DNA from 4 places in the Neobacillus sp. DZ-9 genome. Region 2 is predicted to be linked to each of the others. Evidence: predicted binding sites of a transcription regulator. Region 2 holds the regulator's gene; each other region holds the start of a gene.
What was found. Region 2 encodes Rex, which represses fermentation and respiration genes when NADH is low (regulators of the CRP and FNR family bind a similar motif). Its sites were predicted from a motif close to TTGTGAAATATTTCACAA; they were not measured.
Positions count from the first base shown of each region.

Region 1: a site for Rex is predicted at 3,765-3,782, ahead of AC59HZ_RS20510 (cytochrome C). Genes of this name have one in related genera too.
Region 3: a site for Rex is predicted at 2,360-2,377, ahead of adhE (bifunctional acetaldehyde-CoA/alcohol dehydrogenase). Genes of this name have one in related genera too.
Region 4: a site for Rex is predicted at 3,764-3,781, ahead of AC59HZ_RS03405 (DUF2249 domain-containing protein). Genes of this name have one in related genera too.

Region 1 is NZ_JCAIOL010000007.1:216,423-222,010, reverse strand. Features, by position in the region: gene nosD (nitrous oxide reductase family maturation protein NosD) at 1-621, opposite strand, end outside; gene AC59HZ_RS20520 (hypothetical protein) at 623-1,192, opposite strand; gene nosZ (Sec-dependent nitrous-oxide reductase) at 1,272-3,140, opposite strand; gene AC59HZ_RS20510 (cytochrome C) at 3,161-3,604, opposite strand; gene AC59HZ_RS20505 (Crp/Fnr family transcriptional regulator) at 3,897-4,640, shown strand; gene AC59HZ_RS20500 (L-threonine 3-dehydrogenase) at 4,972-5,588, shown strand, end outside.
Region 2 is NZ_JCAIOL010000021.1:5,353-10,940, reverse strand. Features, by position in the region: gene AC59HZ_RS29990 (MDR family MFS transporter) at 1-1,429, opposite strand, end outside; gene AC59HZ_RS29985 (cytoplasmic protein) at 1,442-2,152, opposite strand; gene AC59HZ_RS29980 (polymer-forming cytoskeletal protein) at 2,166-2,888, opposite strand; gene AC59HZ_RS29975 (YhbD family protein) at 2,901-3,524, opposite strand; gene AC59HZ_RS29970 (redox-sensing transcriptional repressor Rex) at 3,642-4,301, opposite strand; gene moaC (cyclic pyranopterin monophosphate synthase MoaC) at 4,332-4,823, opposite strand; gene AC59HZ_RS29960 (ABC-F family ATP-binding cassette domain-containing protein) at 4,997-5,588, shown strand, end outside.
Region 3 is NZ_JCAIOL010000002.1:332,817-338,404, reverse strand. Features, by position in the region: gene adhE (bifunctional acetaldehyde-CoA/alcohol dehydrogenase) at 1-2,245, opposite strand, end outside; gene ppc (phosphoenolpyruvate carboxylase) at 2,449-5,211, opposite strand; gene AC59HZ_RS06160 (cadherin-like beta sandwich domain-containing protein) at 5,385-5,588, opposite strand, start outside.
Region 4 is NZ_JCAIOL010000001.1:654,552-660,139, reverse strand. Features, by position in the region: gene AC59HZ_RS03420 (b(o/a)3-type cytochrome-c oxidase subunit 1) at 1-853, shown strand, start outside; gene AC59HZ_RS03415 (DMT family transporter) at 874-1,791, opposite strand; gene AC59HZ_RS03410 (carboxypeptidase M32) at 1,788-3,287, opposite strand; gene AC59HZ_RS03405 (DUF2249 domain-containing protein) at 3,469-3,702, opposite strand; gene AC59HZ_RS03400 (hypothetical protein) at 3,834-3,986, shown strand; gene AC59HZ_RS03395 (nitric-oxide reductase large subunit) at 4,011-5,588, opposite strand, start outside.

The DNA.
Region 1 (5,588 bases), on a different contig from region 2:
GGAATACATGTAATGCAGACCGTAACGTGTGTTTGTAATGTTGTTTTCATAGCTTTTATTGTTATTGGCATAATCGAAAAACATCCCGTCGCGGGTGCCGTCGATCGTATTGTTCTCGAGCAGATTATCATTGGCATAATAAATGTGAAGTCCGTTACCCTGGGCGGCAATTTCTCCTTTGCCCAAGCCTTTGATGTTATTATTACGGATGATATTATCGTGAGCCTGACTTAAATAAATGCCGTGAAAGGAATGGCGGATCTTGACATCTTCCACCACATTCTTGTTTGTATAGATCTTGATGCCTGCATATTCTTCAGCCGAATTGCGATCCATACTGCTGTGGCTCACGGTAAGGTGGCTAAGCTTTACGTTCGGAGCTTTAATGGAAATGACATTTCCTGTTCCGTCTCCCTTGATCACGGTATTACTTGAGCCAATAATCGTCATACTTTTGTTAATGACGATATTGCCCTGATAGGTTTTATTTTCAAGTCTCAATACCGCCCCCTCTTTCATGGAGTCGATTATCGCTTGTAAGTTTTCGGCTGCCATATTTTTCTCAGGTTTGATGAAAAAAAGAAGAGAAAAAACTAAAGAGATGAGCGTGAGTTTTTTCATTTTATTTTCGATCCTTCCATAACGGAATTAGTAATAATAGAAACGCAGCAATCACGAGATACATCCCAGTCCCAAACAGGCTGGTTGTATGAAAGTTGGCAATCGTATTGTGACCCAAAATCGGAGGGATAAAGGGATCGATTTTAATCGGTGCTTCTGGGCTTAAATTCGTTCCAAATTTTTTCAAGGCGGAATGGAGGTCAAGGACTCCGAGCAGGCCGCCAATGGCAAAAATGCTAATCAATCCATAAAGAACCTGTTTTTTTCGAAGCAGCGCTGTTAATAGAGTGATAGCTGCTAAGCCGCCAATTAAATAAGGCAGATATTGAAGCTCAGGGAAGTTTGCTTCACTAAAGTTGGCCATTCCGATATAGTGATTCAGTCCGTTAACGATATCAATTTGCCCCTCAAGCTTATTCGGAAAAACAATGATATTAAGCCCTTCTGGATATTGCGGGGCAATGAACACCATTTTCCACCACGGGAAAAAGAGAGAGCCTGCAATCAAAATGGCTGATACCGTTAAAATTAAGGAAGAAACCACTGATAACTTTTTACTAGTGCCAATCAAGTTAACCACTCCTAATATAGTGTTAATTAAGGAAAAGGCGAGGGTATCAATTGACCTAATTGATACCCGCCACCAATGTTTAATTCTTTGGTTTTACTAGGAAGTAACCTGTCATTTCCTGGTGTAGGGCGGAACAGAAGTTTGAACAGTAAAGCGGGAAGGTACCGGCTTTTTTGGCGGTAAATTTCATTGTGTTTGTCTGGCCAGGCTGTACTTCCATGTTTAAGTTATAGCTGTTGATCGCAAAGCCGTGTGTGATGTCTTCATCGAAATCAATATTCGTCAAATGGATGGTGACTTGATCGCCCTCATTGACTTCAATTACATCAGGGCGTTTTGCTTTTGCATCAAAGATAAACTTCGAGCGCATCGCGATTCCATATACATCGACTTTGTTTCCATTGCGGACAATTCGTGCATCAGACTTTTTATAAACAGCGTCTTTGTTCTTTTCATCCTTAGGGTAAACGTTAATCGTCTTGATCTTATCGGCTTTAATCATTTGTGCGTAGTGCGGCTCTGGGTTAACTGGAGCAGATTGGATGACCTTCATTTTGCCGCTGATGTCAATTAACTGCATGGACTCAGGGTGTGAAGGACCAACAGACAAGTAGCTGTCTTTCGCAATCTTGTTAAGGGCAACTAGGTATTTACCATCCGGTGAAACGGTGTCGCCTTCAGCAGCTACAGAGTGACCTGGAGAGTATTGTACAGGTACACGGTCTAAAGTTTTACCAGTGTTTGGATCCCATTTTACAACCTCAGAAGAGATGAACATCGTTGTATACGCCATGCCTTTGTCATCAAATTGAGTATGAAGCGGTCCAAGCGCGTTTTCTGGGTTAACTTCTCTTTCCATAACAGATTTGTAGTTAAGAATCGGAATACCGTTGCGATCGCCGGCAAAGTCTTTGTTTTCAATTGCTTTAAATGCTTTTTTAAATGAGAATACAGTCATCGTAGGCGCTAGTTTACCGGAAGCAATGAAGCGTGTGCCGTCTGGCGTTACATCAACGCCGTGCGGTGACTTCGCAACCGGAATTAAATAGATGCCGCCTTTTTGTTTTTCAGGGAATATCATTTTTTGGCCGTTTACATCCTCATACTTGCCGTCCTTGACCATTTTCTCAAGCTCTTTCCAGTTAAAAAGAACAATATAGTCACGGTCCGCCTGTGACGCGTTAATTTCAAGGTTTGTCGTTGCTTCCTCTGTATTATAAGTCGTTAGTACAGCCCAATCCTTGGAGATTTTTTTACCAGCATCAGAAAGGTCGTAGGACCATGGCGGAAGCGCCACTTGATAAGCAATATTGAGCTTTTCTTTGTTTTGGTCGAACGTTACGGCAGACATTACACCGCGGTATTTCGTGCTGTAGTCATCTAGTGATTCGTACTTTTGACCAAGCGGTACAGCGAAACGAGTTGGCAGGAACATGTACTCGGTATTTTCGGTAACGAAGGCCGCACAGTGCGGACCGCTTGTGTTCGGAACTTGAATAATGTCTTTTACAGTGAAGGTTTTTAAATCCATGGCAGCGGCACGGCTGTTACCAACGTCCGTTGCAAACATAAATTTACCGTCATAGTCCCCGTTTGTTTCCGAGAAGGCTGGGTGGTGAAGGTCTCCCCATGTATAATCACCCATTAATTTTTTGGAGTGCTCATCAAAGCCATATCCTGTTGCCGAATCTGGTGAGAATACTGGAACGGTACGAATATGACGCATCGATGGAACACCGTAAATAAACATTTGTCCAGAGTGTCCGCCTGATGCGAACAGATAGTAATCATCTTTTTTACCATATGGAACATATACCTTTTCTGCATCGCTTTTATTGCCTGCAAATGCAGCATCCGTATTGGTCTTTGCGGAAAAATCAGCAAAGGAGATTGTCGCAGCTACAAAGCCGGCAAGTAATCCCGATGCGATTGGAATCCATTTTTTCATTTTCTTACACCACCTTTTGATTATTTTGCTTCAGATGCTTGCTTAAGAAGATCAAGGACCTGCTTGCGCTCGTCATCTGTTAATGGATTTTTACCGATGACGCCAGACATAACTGCTGAAGTAGGCGCCTTTAAGAATTCTTCGATCGGCTTGCCGTGCTTGCCTTCCACATTAACAAAGGCTTGGGAAAGATCCGGTCCGACGGCGCCGCCTTTTAGATTAAGAGCCTCCACGCTGTGACAGCCAAGGCATCCTTTTTTATTAAGGATGTTATCCTCGTTTGCTGATGAAGTTTTTGCTGGTTCCTCTTTAACTTCTGTGGTTGTAGTCGTTGTTTGCTTAGTATCAGCTTGAGCGGTTTGCGGCTGTTTTTCGGAGTCTCCCATGATGACACCAAAAACAAGGTAGCCTAAACCAAAGCCAAGCAACGCGCAAATGACAAAACTTATAATGGCTTTATTCATTTTGTTTTGACCCTCCTTTTTGTCTAATGAACAATTTTATCCTACCCGCGGAGGGTCGATTAAATTGTGATGTACCTCACACCGTTTCGGTTGTTTTTGAACGTTCTGTGAAAGGGCTCGCAAACCCTAGAAATAGCGCGATTTTAAAAAAATGAACGTTTTGTGAATCTCGTCACAACATCATTTAGATAAGAGGTTTACAATAGTTGTAAATACAGTTTGAATGTTGCCCCATGTTGATTGGAGCGGAAATCAACATGCAAATTTAACATCAAAAAAGGTGGTGGGATATATGCAGCGAATTGATTGCTTAAACGATCCGCATTTTGCAATCTATCAAGAGGTAAAACAGGCGGATTTACTTCGGAAAATTGTCATCTTTAAGGATCTATCGGAAAAATCACTAACAGTAATCGAAAAACGAATCCAAACGCTCGAGCTAAAAAAAGGGGATCAGGTAATTACAGAGGAACAAATCGCCAAAGGAGTATATTTTGTTCACTCCGGCGCGGTTAAGCTGACGAAACAGGATGAAAACGGAAATGAAATCATTGTTTGTGTGAAACAAAAAGGGGATGTCTTCGCAGAGGCATGCTTGTTCACGCAAAGGACAGAATGCTACCCGGCCACGGCGACGATGCTTCAGGACGGGAAGCTGCTCTTTTTGGATAAGCAGGAATTGGAGCAGGAGCTATTCCAGCACCCTGAGCTTGCGATGCAAATGATTCGTTATATGAGCGATACGCTTAGGGAAATGACCTCGCAATTACGGGACGTTGCCCTGCTCGATGTTTATGCAAAAACTGTGAAGATGCTGGAGAGGCTTGGGAAGAAGTTTAATACAGGGGTTAACAGATGGAATATTGAAATTCCGCTAACCGTTCAGGAATTTGCCACTGTGGTCGGAACTTCTCGAGAAAGCGTGAGCCGGGTATTTTCACGGCTGAAAAAAGAGGAAATGATTGATTTGAAATCACGGAAAATCATTATTCTAGATTGGTGCCGGTTTTGCACATTGCTGCACAGAGATTATTAATAGATTCGCCATTCTCTTGAGAGATTTGGACAAATAGACCTCTTTTTTTGGAAATAACGTCTAAAAAGCCCTTCGCCGTACGAAGGGCTTTCCTATTTATACGCCACACAGGCATCACTGGAAATGAAGATTCTTTATTCATCTAGGTCTTTCGAACGACAAATGAGTATTCAGAATAGTTAGACTTTTCCGAGGAGTATTGACAGTATTTAAATAGGATAATAGAATGGCACTGACTATATGAAACATAATATTTTTTTTACGGTTTTAATTGAAATCGCTTCCAATACCTATGCTTGATTGTAAAAGACACCTTAGGAGGTCCCTTCAAATGAAAAAAATTCTTATTACTGGAAGTCTCGGTCAAATCGGTTCCGAATTGACGCACCGTCTCCGAGAAGTGTACGGAACAGAAAACGTAATTGCAACAGATATTCGCCATATTGAAGGCAATCCCGTCATTGAAGGCGGTACATTTGAAATCCTTGATGTTATGGATTACGAAGCAATGCGGAGCCTTTGCAACAAATATGAAGTGGATACCCTTATGCATCTTGCCGCTTTATTGTCAGCAGTAGGTGAAGCAAAACCAAAATTCGCATGGGATTTGAATATGGGAGGTCTTATGAACGCCCTTGAAGTTTCCCGTGAGTTAAATCTAAAACTCTTTACACCCAGCTCCATCGCTGCTTTCGGACCTGGAACGCCGGCCGATATGACACCGCAGGATACGGTTCAAAGACCGGCCACTATGTATGGAGTCACAAAGGTAGCCGGAGAATTGCTTTGTGACTACTATTTCACTAAATACGGTGTAGATGTACGCGGAGTAAGGTTCCCTGGATTAATCTCATACAAGACTCTTCCTGGTGGAGGAACAACCGACTACGCCGTAGATATATACTATGAAGCACTTAAAAACAAAAAATATACATCCTTCATTAGCAA
Region 2 (5,588 bases):
GTGCCCATGTAAAAGTATGAACAATGGAGCTGGAAAGGGCATCGGTGATTTTATCAAGAATCTGCGGCGGAATGTTCTTTCTTGCCTCTTCCGATAATAATGCTCGGGAATCGCCAAATGCGCCGCCCTTAGGCATCGGCCCCATTCCAGAAAACGCCTTTTCTAATCCCTCTTTAAAGTCGCTCCTTTGAATCGTTCCAAAAATCGTAATCCCAATGGTCATCCCTAGGGAGCGGATAAAGTTGCTGGTTGAGGTAGCGGAGCCCCTTTGATCCATCCCGAATGGATGAATCGCAGCCATGCTTAAAACGGAAAAAGAGAATCCTACTCCTAAACCAATGACAATCATATAAAGGGTCAAGATAGCCCTGCTTGTTTCCGGCGTAATGGTGCTTAGCAGGATAAACCCGCCTATCAAGATGACACCTGAAATAAACATAATGTTCCGATAGCTCATTTTCGTCGTTAAAAAGCCGCCAACCTGCGCCGTCACAACGGAACCAAGCATCATCGGCAATAAAATAAGCCCTGAATTTGTCGCGCTTCCGCCGTATACCCCTTGCACAAAAATAGGGATATAAACGGTTCCCGCCATAAAGGCGGCCCCGTAAAACAAGCCAACTAGTGTACTACCAGCGAACAGCTGGTTTTTAAACATCGCAAACGAAATAATCGGATCCTTCACTTTTGTTTCGACAAACAAAAAGATCAAAAATAGAACCCCGAAGCATGTGAATAAGCTAATGATCGTCGAAGAACCCCAATCATACTTTTGTCCCCCTAATTCAAGGGCAAACATTAAACAAACTACCGCGCCAATTAACGTCACAGCTCCCCACCAGTCAATCGACTGCTTCTGGTGAATCGGCGATTCCTTGTAAGAAATAACGATAAAAATCAATGATAAAATACCAAGTGGGAGATTAATATAGAAAATCCAATGCCAGCTGATATGGTCGGTAATATACGCCCCTAACAGCGGCCCAAAGATACTTGAAAGCCCAAAAACTGCCCCGAACAAACCGCCCATTTTCCCGCGTTTTTCGGGTGGAAATAAATCGAACATAATCGTAAAGGCAATAGGGACGAGCGCACCGCCGCCTACCCCTTGAATCGCGCGGTAAATACTTAATTGTGTGATCGTTTCAGCTGTTCCGCAAAGGGCTGAGCCGGCCATAAACAATATCAATCCAAAAATAAAGAACCTTTTTCGACCATACATATCCGATAATTTTCCAAAAATCGGCATCCCGGCCATTTCCGCGACCATATAGGCGGAAACTACCCAGACGAAGCTTTCCAGCCCGCCAAGATCACCGACTATCGTTCCCATCGCCGTGACGACAATCGTGTTATCCATCGAGGCCATCAATATCCCTAATAATAGTCCCGCGACAACCAAACCTAATTTACTCTCTTTTGCTACCATCCGATTTCTCCTTTATATCTTTGTCTTTGTTTTTATCGTTGCATGTGAATCCTGGCTTAGACTCTCTCGATATTCTACCAAGCCTATTTGGCAGCCCTGGCCAATTTTCACCTGATTGCCCCTAACAATATCTGCCGTTGTATTTTCGAGAAAAATGTCATCTCCTTCAATTACTTTCACTTTAAGCGTCCCAACCTCTTTTCCGAAGGGAAGAAGAGAGTTCTTTTTCTTTTTGACGGTTATTTTTCCCCCGCCAATTTCCTCCGCAGTGCTTTCACCGAAGCGCAGCCCTACCTTAATCGTATCCGCAGTTAATAATCCCTTGATTTCAAAACCGCCGCTCGAATCGAAAGTTTCATATTCCACATCACCATTAACTACGATGCTTCCTTTAATCGTTGCTTGATCGCCGAAAAGTCTCTCGCCCACTTCGAGCAGCCCATAGATTTTTATTTTTTTCAATTGCGCCCGGCTGCCGACTGCCATCGTTCCCATGATTAGCGTTTCTTCTGCTTCGATATTTCCTTTAACCTCTGCCTCCCCCAAAATTTTTACTGAACCAGTTTTAACATTTTCGACCGCTTCACTCGTTCCATATACATTAAAAGAGGAACATTCCACATCATTTACAATCGTCCCTTCGCCTCTAATGCTGATTTTATCGTAACGGCCGCCAGGGTAACTTCCTGAACCATTGATAATCAAGTTTGCGTCTTTTTTCATTTCCCTTCCCCCCTTATGCCTTTCTGATATCATTCACGACAGCATTTTTATCCTGTGAAAATTCGTCTGTGTACTCAACCACACCAATCTGACAGTTCGGTCCTATTCTGACCTGATTGCCCCGCACCACTTTGGCAATCGTATTTTCCAGGTCAATTTTGTCCCCTTCAATTAACTCCGTTTCTAGTTGCACTTTGAAAATTGGCTTTAATAAAGCGCCAATGAACGACCCTTTATGCTGCCTTACTGTTATTGTTTGCCCGCCTATCTCTTTTGCTTTGCATTCCCCATAAATCTTTATATCAACTTGATCTGCGTTTAGGAGCCCGCCTATCGTGAAGCGGTATTCTCCTTTAAAATACTCAGCCTCGCAGTCCCCCCCAACTGAAAGCATGCCTCGAAGTTTAATCTCCTCACATTTTACGCTCCCGCCCACCGAAGCTTTCCCAGAAACCCTTAAATTTTTCACATTCAGGTTCTGCTCAAATTTCGCAGTCCCGTCAACGGTCAACTTTTGACTCTCGAATGTTCCTTTAAACTTGGCATTCCCGTTCACTTTGGCCATATCTGCTGTAACATTTCCATTGACCGTCCCTAAGCCATTACATTCAAATTCATGACATTCCACATCATTGTTGATCGTCCCTCTACCATTCAATGTAACTAGGTTAAATTGTCCGCCGTTTGAAGAACCTAAGCCATTAATGGCCAAATCTCCTCTATTTTTCAATTCCATAAGGATTCTCCTTTATAATAATTTCGACTTAATTTCTTCTAAACAGGTCATTAAGGAAACCTGCACGACAATCTTCGTTCCCCTCTCAAAACGGATCTCTTCCGCATTACTCAGTAAGAGACACGATGACACACCTAGTTTGCGGGTAATCAGGAGTTCACAGCTTTTTTGCTTAATCAGCGCGACATTGTCCTTTAGCACCTGAAGCAGCATTTTCCCTTCATCCAAATTGATCTCCCCTGACTGCAACAGCTTCTCTAAAACATAAACTTCAAGCATTCTGGAAAAGTTAAAATTTGGGCTGCCTTGCTCATTTTCTAGGTAAAAATTCATTACTGCATTTGAAACAATGTTACGTTTTATTAATTCATCCTTATCTAACTGCAAATCGCTTAGGCTAGGAGAAAACATGTCTGCTAGTTCATCTAACGATAAATCTTCCTTCATCGTTTGAATTTTATTGATTCTTTCTAGGATTTTTTCCTTTGGAAAGAAGGTTTCCTGGCCGGTAAACGTGGATTTCCTTACAAACCATTCCTCCGGTATGAGGTCTTTTCGCTTCCATCTATACAGCTGTCCATAGGATATTCCCGCCAGCTCTAATAATTCCTTTTTCGAAATTAACTCCTCGCTCATGATTAAAACCCCTTTCTGTATATTAATGTAACATAACACTGTTACGTTGTAAAGATTCAAATAATTTGTCCTAAAAAAAGGGCCTTCCGCAAAATCTTGCGAAAAGCCCTTAACATTTTATTCCTCGATCTCATCTGATGGATTTGGATAATGCTTTAAAAAGTAAACCAGAGATTGCAGCTCGACAGCTAAATCAATGTGATGAACACGAATCGAGGAAGGAACATTTAATCTTGCCGGTGTGAAATTTAATATCCCTTTCACATTTGCCTTTGCAAGCCGGTCTGTAATCATTTGGGCGACCTGTGCAGGTACGGTTAAAATCGCCACTGATATTTGATGTTCGGTGATGACTCTCTCCAGCTCATCCAAATGATAAACCGGTACCTCGCGAATCGTCGTTCCCATTTTTCCAGGATCGACATCAAAAGCACATTCAATTTTCGTATTATTATTTTTCAAAAAATTATAGTTTAAAAAGGCTGTACCAAGGTTCCCCACCCCAATTAAGGCAACCTTTGTCAGTTCATCCTGGTCCAATGTTTTGCGGAAGAAGGTTAATAAGTAATTCACATTGTATCCATAGCCTTTTTTCCCTAAGGCTCCAAAATAGGAAAAATCCCTTCGGATTGTCGCCGAATCAACCTTAACCGCTTCACTTAATTCTGCTGATGAAACTCTTTGCTTGCCGGAAGAATGCAGGTTTTTTAAAAATCGATAATAAAGGGGCAGCCGTTTAGCTGTCGCCTGTGGTATTTTCATCGTTTCGTTACTCATAATCTCCCACACCCCATATAAATAGTTTTGTTAAACTAGTTCTGTTCTCTTATAATCTCCATTTTTACCGCCCGTTTTCTCTACTAAATAGGTCGGTCCGATGACCATGCCTTTATCAACAGCTTTACACATATCATAAACAGTTAATGCACAGGCAGACGCTGCTGTTAACGCTTCCATTTCTACACCTGTATTTCCTTTTGTTTTAACAGAAGCAGCTATATATAATTGATAGTTATCTCCGGCCTGTTCCCAAGAGAAAGAGATATTCACTCCCGTTAATGGAATAGGATGGCACATTGGAATGAGATCCCATGTCTTTTTCGCGGCCATCACGGCGGCAACCTGCGCTACAGCTAAGACATCGCCTTTTTTCATTTCATGATTCGTTATTTTTTCAAAAATTTCTCTGCTGACTGTAATGCTTGAATGAGCCAGAGCTGTGCGCGCCGTTTCTGGTTTATCACTGACGTCAACCATCTTTGCTCTGCCTTCTTCATTAAAATGAGTGAATTCTGCCATATAAACAATCCTCCGATTAAATCATACACTATTTTTCTTTTTATGTCTGTGAAACTTTGAACTATCGGTACATTTTTTTGTCCATTAGGTATTCTCATCTAGCGAACTGACATGCTTTATTGCCGGACCATTGGGAATACGGTAAACTATTGAGTAGTATAGAGGTGAATTTTATGATTTTATTACAGGTTAATCAACTACAAAAATATTATGGTGCTGACCTAATTTTATCGAATATAAAGCTGGAATTACAATCAAGAGACCGCGTTGCTCTTGTTGGCCGCAATGGTGCGGGCAAATCGACGTTACTGAAAATCATTGCCGGTCATCTGTCACATGATGGCGGGGAAATTATTAAACCGAAAGATGTGACCATCGGATATTTGGCACAGAATACGGGATTAGAATCCAATTTGTCTATCTGGGAAGAAATGCTGACTGTTTTTGAGGAACTTCGTCAGATGGAGAGATCGCTTCGCACGCTTGAAGAACAAATGGCTGATCCTACAATTTTCGAAGACTCAAGCCGGTACGAAAGAATTTTAAAAGAGTATGACGGGCTTCAAGTGAAATTTAAAGAGCAGGGCGGCTACCAATTCGAGGCGGATATTCGCTCTGTGCTTCATGGATTAAATTTTCATGATTCTAATGTGATGATTGCCAGTTTAAGCGGCGGTCAAAAAACCCGGCTTGCTTTAGGGAAACTGCTATTAACCAAACCTGACATTTTAATCTTGGACGAGCCGACCAACCACTTGGATATCG
Region 3 (5,588 bases), on a different contig from region 2:
TTATAGCGTTGGCACGTCCATGAGGTATATTAAATTCAGCACCGAGCACATGGGCGAGACTATGATTAATTCCAAGGAAGGAATTAGCGAATGCCATTCCGGCAATTGTTGAGGCATTATGGATTTTTTCACGCGCAAGCTCATCACAGCCATCCCTGAATGCCCTTGGTAAATATTCAAAAATCAATTGAATCGCTTTTAAAGCCAATCCATCAGTATAATCATTAGCTAACACTGAAACATATGCTTCAATTGCATGTGTCAAAACATCCATTCCGGTATCTGCCGTTACATGTCTTGGGACTGTCATGACAAATTGTGGATCTACGATCGCCACATCTGGTGTCATCTCTGTATCAGCGAGCGGGTATTTCCTATTTGTTTTCTTATCTGTGATGACTGAAAAGGAAGTAACTTCTGATCCTGTTCCAGAAGTGGTCGGTATCGCAATAAATTTTGCCTTTTCACGAAGTACCGGGAATTTGACCACCCGCTTGCTCGGATCAAAGAATTTTTGGGTTAAGCTGTGAAAGTCAGTTTCTGGGTGTTCGTAAAACAGCCACATCGCTTTTGCCGCATCCATTACTGAGCCGCCGCCAATGGCAATTATATAATCCGGTTCAAACTTTCTCATCCGTTCAGCACCGCCCAAGACCGTTTCAACACTTGGTTCTGGTTCTATGTCTGAAAAGGTTTCCACCTGGATTTTGTTAGGGTTCTTATTTAAGTAATAAAGAACTTTATCAACATAGCCATTTTTTACAGGGCTTCCGCTAGTCACAATAAATGCCCTTGAAATGGATGGAATGGCCGCAAGAGTTTGGATGGAATTTTTTTCAAAGAAAATCTGTGACGGAACCTTAAACCACTGCGTCATAGTTCTTCTTTTTGCTACTTTTTTAATGTTAATTAAATGTGCTGCTCCTACATTCTGTGACACAGAGTTCCCTCCATAAGTGCCGCATCCAATTGTTAAGGATGGTAAAGATGAATTATAGATATCGCCAATAGCTCCATGTGTGGATGGTGTATTAACAATAATTCGTCCTGCTTTCATTCGAAGGGCAAAAGCATCGATAGCATCCTGATCCGATGTATGAATTGCCGCTGAATGACCAAGGCCTCCGTATTCGAGTGTTTCTTCGGCAATTCGTAATCCTTCTGCAAAACTATTAACCTTGTAACAGGCCAAAATTGGGCTTAATTTTTCACAGGATAATGGATAATTAGGACCAACCCCTTCAATATCGGCAATTAATATCTTTGTGTTAGCAGGGACATTTACTCCTGCCATTTTCGCAATTATGGCAGCATGTAAACCAACTATCAGTGGATTAAGAGACGCAGTCTTAGGGTCAATTGCAATCCTCTCCACCATTTTGCATTCTTCTTCATTAAGGAAATAACACTGGTTTTCAATTAACTCCTGTCTTACTTCATCATAAATCTCTTGGTCGATTATAAGTGCTTGCTCAGAGGCACAAATCATGCCGTTATCAAATGTTTTAGATAAAATAAGGTCGTTGACCGCCCGTTTAATATTGGCTGTTTTTTCAATATAACAAGGCACATTCCCCGCTCCGACGCCAAGAGCCGGTTTTCCTGAACTATAGGCTGCCGTTACTAAGTTAGGTCCTCCCGTCGCAAGGATGAGAGATATCTTTGGATGCTTCATTAATGCTTGAAAGGCTTCATGAGATGGAACTTCAATCCACTGGATGCAGTTTTTAGGGGCACCTGCCTGAATCGCTGCTTCCTTTAGCAATTCCGCAGTTCTTACACAGCATTTCTGTGCAAATTTAGGAAAGGCAAAGATGATTGGATTTCTTGTTTTAAGTGAAATTAACGATTTAAAAATAACTGTTGAGGTTGGATTTGTAATTGGGATAACACCAGCAATAACACCGACTGGCTCGGCTATCTCAACCATACCCTCATTCTCATTTTTACTTATCACACCTACGGTTTTCATATCCCTAATATTGTTATAGATGCATTCAGTCGCAAACATATTTTTAAAGACTTTATCTTCATAAACGCCTCTTTTTGTTTCTTCTACTGCAAGCATCGCTAGCTCCTTATGGTGCTCCAGTGCAGTCAAAGCCATTTCTTTTACGATTTTATCCACCATTTCTTGATTGTAACAGCGGAATTCACTCAGAGCTTTTGCTCCGTTAGTTCCTAAAACGTCAATCATAAGAGCGACATCATGATTTTCTCGTACCACTCTTTCTTTTACTGACATTTAAACATCCCTCCAGGTTATCTATAATTCTGGCTAAAATATATCATGGTCACTGTTGCAAAATTTGTCGAATTTCGCATAAAAATGAATGAATAACCATTCATTTATTGATAATTCATAAATTGTTCACAATCATCAGCGAAAGATAAGTCTATAAAATAAAAAAACACAAACCCATGAAAATGAGTTTGTGTTTTACTTTATCAACCAGTATTACGCAATCCAGCAGATATTCCACTTATGGTAAGTAATACTTCAGTTAAAAGTTCATCATTCGGCTCTTCCTGTTTACGTAATTCCTTGATTAACTCCACCTGTAAAAAATTCAATGGATCGACATATGGGTTTCTTCTAAAAACTGAATCCTTAATGTTTGGTGTGTGATCCAGCAATTCTTTATCGCCCGTAATTTTCAATAAAATTTCTTTAGTTTTTACATATTCTTCTAATATATTAGTGAAAATCCTATCAGCAACCTCTTTATCTTCAACAAGTGTTAAATACTCCTTGGCTGTCGTTATATCTGCTTTCATTAATGCCATTTGCAGATTATCCACGGTAGATTGAAAGAATGGCCATTTTAAATACATTTGCTTTAGAAGCTGCATATTTTGCTCACTTCTTGAAGCAAAGCTTTCTAAACCTGTTCCTGCAGCATACCATGCTGGCAGGAGCTGGCGGCTTTGTGTCCAGGCAAAAACCCATGGTATAGCCCGCAAATCTTCAAATCGTCCGCGATTTTTTCGACTCATTGGCCTCGAGCCAATATTCAAATCACCCAGCTCTCTTAATGGAGTAGCTTCGTTAAAGTAAGTCAGGAAGTCAGGGTCGCCAAAAACGAGTGATTGGTATTTGCCCAAAGCAGAGCTTGAAATTTCTTCTATTGCTTCTTCCCATATTAGTTCCCTAAGTTGCCCTTGTTCTGCTTCATTCGAAACGTGTGTTGCTGCCTGCAGTAAAGTTGAGGTTGCCTGCTCTAGACTGCGGTAAGCGATATCCTCAAGTAAATAACGGGCAGATAACACTTCTCCTTGCTCCGTAATTTTAACCCCATCACCAATGGTTTCAGCTGGCTGCGATAAAATACTTTTATTTAAAGGACCGCCCCCACGGCCTAAAGACCCGCCTCGACCATGGAAAAATTTAAGACCAATTTGATACCTTTTTGCCATTTCATGAATTTCGATTTGCGCTTTATATAGCTTCCAATTCGCGGTTAAGGTACCACCATCTTTGCTGCCATCTGAGTAGCCCAGCATAATTTCCTGCTGATTCCCTAGGATTTGCAAATGATTACGGTAAACAGTCATTTCAAAGAGTGTCTCCATTATCTTAGGTCCGGAGGTTAAATCATCAATGGTTTCTAAAAGTGGAGCAACATTTAAATGACTTTCCAACGTCCCATCCGAATGAAGCCTATAGATGCCTGCTTCTTTTGCCAATACTAGAACCTCTAACAAATCGCTAGGTGATTTTGTCATACTGACCAGGTAGACAGAAATAGCCCGTTTACCGAATTCTTCATGTGCATTCTTAATCATTTGGAATACTTTAATAATTTCTTGCGTTTCATTAGAATAATCCTCATTTAATAAAAGCAGTGGGCGCGGGTCGCTTAGAATACTTTGAAGAATTTTCAACTTTTCTTCTTCTGCAAGTTCAGCGTAATTTTCACTGATCCGGACCTTTTTCAAAATTTCTGAAATCGCTGCTTCATGCTCACCACTGTGATTTCGGATATCAAGTGTTGCTAAATGGAATCCAAACAACTGGACTTGACGAATCAGTTTCTGAATTGTTTTTAATTCATGGGCAGCTGGATGATGTTGATTTAGACTATTTTGAATCAAGTATAGATCCTTTAATAATTCATCAGCAGTTTTATAGCCGATAACTGATTTACCAACTTGCTTTACCCGTTCAATAATGATTGCAAAAGCACGACGATATACTTCCGTTTTTACTGGCCATTTTTTATCATCGGTTAAATAATAGTCCTCTTTTTCCTCGAGATAATTTAGGAGTTCGCTGCTTACCTCAACCCTTGTAGTAGAATGGCTATATCGTTTCATTAAATCCACTAAAACAGCTTTATATTTTTTTAGAACAAGCCTTCTTTGCCTTAGTAATGTTTCCCATGTTATATCATGAGTTACATTTGGATTGCCATCACGGTCGCCGCCAATCCATGAACCGAAGCGAAGGAAATTTGGAACCTGCCAGTCGGTTTGTGGAAAATTTGTTTCCAAGCTTGCTTCCAATTCACGATGAATTTCAGGGAGCACATCAAAAAGGGTTTGGTCAAAATAATACAAACCATTTCGCACTTCATCCATAACCGTTGGTTTATAATAACGTAATTCATCTGTCTGCCAAAGAATAGTCACTTCATTAAATAAACTCTCCTCGAGCTTATTTTTTTCTTTTTTTGTTAGCAAAGGATGGTCAAGATTTTTTAATATATCGGCGATTCTTTGTTGAATCTCAAGAATCGACCTCTTTGTTGCCTCTGTCGGATGGGCAGTGATAACAAGTTCTAGGGACAATGTATCTAAAACATTTTGAATGGTCTCTTCTTCAATATGCTTTTCTTTAAGTGTTAAAATTGCACTTTCAATTGAATCAGGTTGGACACTATTATTGTCTTGAAGTTGGTATTGTCTTCTTCTCCGGATTCGGTGATTCTGTTCAGCCGCATTGATTAAATGGAAATACATTGAAAATGCACGGATGATTTGTTTCCGCATTGGAGTGCTGAGAGAAGCTATTTCTAGTTTTAAGGCCGCATATTCTTCTTGGCTATAATCCGTACGAAGATTTTTGCACATCAGCCGTATTTTTTCAACTTTGTCAAATAACTCGGTTCCGCCATGGTTAATAAGAATTTCACCTAGTATTTTCCCTAATAATTTAACATCGCGACGTAATGGAAGACTGCTGTCATTTAGTTTCAATTCGGTTGCCATACCTTTTCACCTTCCCTTTCTGTGATTCGGTAAAATTTTTTATTTATTAATATAACATAACTTTAGTAGGATTGTTAAAAAAATGTTTTCTTTTTTTTCAAAAAATAGAGAAAAAATTTTTAATATAAAAAAAAACCTGTAAATATACAGGTTTTTTTGGTATTCTTATAAGATTATTTTTCTTTATCAAATACAAGAACATATGTTTTCCGATCGTCATCGTCATAGTTTACCACCACTGAAATAATTGTTTGATTATCATTCTCGAGCTGGATTGTTTTGTTTGTACCACCCTCAATCTTAATGGAAGAACTACTGTAAGCAGCTGTTGAGCTAATCGTTATTGTTTTTACATCACTTGCAACCGCAATATGGTA
Region 4 (5,588 bases), on a different contig from region 2:
TATTCCAGTTGGTTTCCATCACCAATTAACAGAACCGGGAATTGATCCTGCTTGGAAGTTCTTCCAAGTAGTTTTAACCTTTATGGTTGTTATTCCATCCTTAATGACAGCTTTCTCGTTATTTGCTACTTTTGAGAGGTATGGACGTTCAAAAGGGGCAAAAGGGCTTTTTGGCTGGTTTAGAGTTCTTCCTTGGGGAGATGCACGTTTTACTGTTCCATTCATCGGAATGGCCTCCTTCATCCCTGCGGGTGCAGGCGGTATCATCAATGCTTCAAACCAGATGGACCAAGTCGTTCACAATACGATTTGGATTACGGGACACTTTCATTTAACAGCAGCAACCTCTGTTGTATTAACTTTCTTTGGAATTTCCTATTGGCTAATTCCACATTTAACAGGCCGCAAATTAACCAAAGCGATGAATAAATTAGGAATTATCCAGGGCTGGGTTTGGTTTATTGGTATGGTCTTCATGTCCGGTGCAATGCACTTCGAAGGCTTGCTTGGCGGTCCTAGACGTTCTGCCTTCTCCACTTATGGAGGAGCAAAGCAGGCGGCTGAATGGATCCCTTATCAAATTGCCCAGGCAGTTGGCGGATCGATTTTATTCTTAGGCATTATCTTAATTTTAATTATCTTCATTAATCTAGCATTCTTTGCTCCAAAAGGCGAGGAAGAATTCCCTGTAGGTGAAGCCGAAAATCCACAGGAAACAGCACCAATGGTATTTGAAAACTGGAAGTTATGGCTTGGCATCACTGCCGCCCTCATCCTTTTCGCTTACACAATACCATTTATTGATATTATTCAAAATGCACCACCTGGATCTAAAGGTTTCAAGACGTGGTAAATTCAAAAGAAAAGCTTCAATCATTTTTGATTGAAGCCTTTTTCTTTTAGAATCCGTCGTTCGAAGCCGACAGGAAGATTAATAAATAAAACAGATAATAGAATAATTGTAGAGCCTATGCCTTGAACGGCACCAAAACTTTCATTATATACAAAAACGCTTAAAAGCGTCGCGACAACTGGCTCAACTGTGGCAATAATGGCCGCTTTACTTGTTTCGATTTTCTCAAGGCCTTTTGTATAAAGTAAATAGGCGAGTACGGTTGGAAACATTCCCAATCCTATAGCATAAAAGAAAACATCACCATTAAAAAGGATATCTACCTTAGTCCATAATCCTGTGAAAGGCAGCAAAGTGATTGCGGCAACAACAAAGGTATAAAACGTAACAGTGTAGGGCGGATATTTCTTCAGGGCAAACTTCCCAAAAATACTATAAAGTGCATAGCCGAAGCCAGCACCTAGCCCCGTTAAGAGTCCCGCACCGCTCATCGATGCCGTATCATTTAAATTAAGACCTGCTATCAATATACAGCCCAATATCGTCCCTGCAACTGAAATGAGCTTTATTGAATTCATTTTTTCCTTTAAGAAAAAATAGGATAAAACTGTAACAAAGGCAGGAGCGGTATACAGTAAAATTACAGCAATGGATAAATTCATTTGATTAATAGCAGAGAAATAACACCAATTAAATAAGACAATGCTGCAAATCCCTGTGCCAATAAACAGCGGGAGATCCTTTAAGGCGATTCTTAATTGGCTGCGATATTTAAATGCCCCAAATAACCCAAGTAATGCCGCTGCAGTGATAACCCGCAATGTCACAATTTCCATTGGGGAAAAGCCAAAACTAGAGAGTTTTCTAATAAAAATTGCAATGATTCCCCATAATGCTGCACTGGTGGATATCAGCACAATCGGAAGCGACTTCGTCAATTTAACTGATAAACCTTTCCATACTTCTCATAGAGATATTCGATTAAATATTTAGCGTTCAGCCCTTCACCAGTCACGTCATGCAAGATTTCTAAAGGTTTTTTCATTTTCCCGAATTGGTGGATATTCTTTGTCAGCCACTCTTTAATCGGAAGCAAATTTCCCTCTTCCAGCAATTGATCAAAATTTGGAAGATCCTCGAGCATTTTATGCTTAAATTGAGCCGCATACATATATCCTAATGCATAGGATGGGAAATATCCGAAGCTTCCTCCTGCCCAATGAACATCTTGAAGAACTCCAACGGCATCATTTATAGGACGGATTCCCAAGTATTCCTCATACATGTCATTCCAAACCTTCGGCAAGTCACCCACTTCGATTTCATCATTAAATAACCTTTTTTCAATTTCATATCGTATGATGATATGCAGCGGGTAAGTTAATTCATCTGCTTCAATTCGTATAAATGAAGGCTTTGATTCGTTTATCGCACGATAAAACTCTTCAATTTCAACGTGATCAAACTGACCACTTGCATATTTCTTTAACAGTTCATAATTTTGTTTCCAAAAAGAAAAGCTCCGTCCTACGATATTTTCATAGAAAAGAGATTGCGACTCATGAATTCCCATAGACGTTCCTGAACATAGCGGAGTACCGACCAAGTCTTTTGAAATATTTTGTTCGTACAAAGCATGGCCGCCTTCATGGATTGTTCCAAAAATCGCTGTCCGGAAATCCTGTTCATCATATTTTGTTGTAACGCGGACATCGCCAGGATTTAGACCGATGGCGAAAGGATGAACAGTCTCATCCAGCCTGCCTGCATTAAAGTTATAACCCATTTTTGCAAGGATATCCAAACTGAATTCACGCTGCTTTTCCTTTTTAATGTTTTTAAATAAAAAATCGGTTTTAGGTTTATTGGGAGATTCTGAAATTTCCTTGACCAGGGGAACAATTTTTTCCCTTAGTTCACCAAATACTTTGTCCAATACATCAGTAGTAACCCCCGGTTCAAACATATCTAGTAACACATTATATTTATTGCTTTCATTTCCCCAATAGGAAATGAATCGTTTTGTCATTTCTACCAATTTCTCCAAATAGGGCCTAAATAAATCAAAGTCTGCCTTTTCTTTTGCCTCTTCCCAAATGCTTTCTGCCTTTGATTGAAGGATAACAAACTCTTTATACTCTTCAGCAGGAATTTTTTTGTTGCGTTCATATTCCTTTTTACATTCTTCAAGAATTTTTCTTGTCGATTCAGACATTTCCGCATTTGTTAACCTTGCTATGTAGGCGGCCATTTCTTCGGAAGTGGACATTTTAAAGACTTCGGATGATAACATTCCAATTACTTCTGATCTTTGATCCACTCCCTGCTTTGGAGCACCAGTCCGTAAATCCCAATAAATTAAGCCAATTGTCTCATTGTAGGCAGACATTTTTTTTACATGCTCTAAAAATTCTTTTTCTAAATGTGCAGTCATGGTAACTCCCCCTTTTCCTTCAGATAAATTTTATCATATTTTTCTGAAAAATAGTCTTTTAAGGTTTATAAAAAAAACAACAGAATCGAATTCTGTTGTAAAATAAGATTATAGGAAAATAGAGATGATTCAATGAAAAATAAATAAAATGGATAATGAGAGAGTGTAGTGTTTAAAAAAATTACTTCTTGCTAATTACGACTTTCCAAACTTCTGGACCTTCTTCAAGGTATTCCCAGGTAAATTGCTCGGTCCTTTCCATCATGAACTGATATAAGAGCGGTCTTGGATCATGATCGTTTACAATTTGCATTATCTCTCCAGATGCTAATTCGTCAAATGCGTTAAAGATGGTTGGATGTTTTTCACGCGGCGGATAATCTGGAACGTGAATAACTTTTGAGTAAGTTTGCATCATTATCACTCCTTTTAGTTTGTTAATTCTCTTTTATTATAGTACCAGCATGACAAACAACTAGTGAACCTTATCACACCTTATACATGATTTTGTTAATAGTCCTTGAAATTTAATTAAGGAGGATAAATATGACAGAACTGGTTGGAAACTGTACTAGCTGTAAAAAAGAGATTTATTGTTTGGATGGATTCTTGAACGGTGTCGTAACAGAGGAGAAAGAGATTTATTGTTTTGATTGTTTTGCTAAAACTGCCAATACGGAAAAAAATCCGCAAAGCTAAACCTTTGCGGATTACTTCTATTAATTAATCTTCGTCAATGGAAAGATCCTTAACAGGAAGTCTTTCTTCGTCTTTGTGAGTCGGTTTCCGTAAATTAAACAATGCTTTTATACAGAATAAAACTAAAATCAATACACCAATAAGGAAAATGGTGTCGGGCACCGCACGCCACGTTAAGATGGTTTGAACAATATCCTTCTGGAGGAAGTTGCTTGAACGGCTGGCTGCATAACCATGATAGAACGCTTCTTTAATTTGCATGAAGCCGACTGGAAGTAACGAAACGAATACCATTCCTGCTAGACCAATGTTCAATAAAATACAGCTGATTTTGATCCATTTATCATTCCAAGATTCTGGTTTTACAATGTTTCTTAAAGAGTAAAGAAGTACGGCTACGGCAAACATTCCGTATACACCCATCATGGAAGCATGACCATGTGTTGGTGTTAAGAATTGTCCGTGTTCGAAATAGCTTACTGCCGGCAGGTTTATGAGGAATCCAAGTACACCGGCACCTACTAAGTTCCAAATCGCAACCGAGATTAGGAACCAGAAAGTTCCTTTATACGGGAAGTTAACACCGCCATCTCGCATCATTTTATATTGTTCATATGCTTCTAAAATTAACAATGTTAATGGAATTACCTCTAATGCTGAGAACACGGCACCAAGTCCAAGCCAAACTTCTGCAGAACCGTTATAGTAGTAGTGGTGTCCAATTCCGATAACCCCGCTGCCTAATAATAGGATTAATTGGAAGTACAATTGTCTGACTGTTGATTTTTTCGTTACCAAGCCTAATTGAACTAATAAGAAACCAATTACTACAACGGCGAAAACTTCAAAAATACCTTCAACCCATAGATGGATGATCCACCAGCGCCAGTAATCAGCAAAGGTAAAGCTTGTACCTGGATTGATAAATAGCGCAAAAATATAGAAAGCTGGCACTGCAATCGCAGAGTAGAATAATAGATGGATAAGACCGCCCTTATCGGTTTCTCTCTTAAGACCTGCTTTAACACCTCTAAAGACAATAAACAGCCAGATTAACATGCCGACAATTAGGATCAGCTGCCAAATACGTCCTAATTCAATGTACTCCCAGCCAGTGTGGCCGAATAAGAACCATTGGTTCCCTAATTTACCATTCGCACCAAGCCATTCTCCTACCATACTACCGCCAACGAGAACAACTAATGCCCAGAATAAAATATCTACTAATAAGCCTTGTTTTTTTGGTTCATAGCCGCCTACTAGCGGTGCAACATAAATCCCCATTCCAAGCCATGCTGTGGCAATCCAGAAAATCGCTAACTGTAAGTGGTAGCCTTTTGAGATATTAAATGGAAGAATATCGTGGATCCACTTAATGCCAAAGAAACTATCTGGCTCGATATAATAGTGTGCGAGTAACGCGCCAAACATACATTGAACAAAGAATAGTACAGATACAACAGTAAAATACTTTCCTGTTTTTACCTGTGAACTAGTTACAGGCATTTTCCGTAAATCAATATGCGGAAATTTTCCTTCCTTATACGCTTCCTGCATCCCAAATTGATACCGATAGAAGAAGTAAAGGATAACACCAATCAT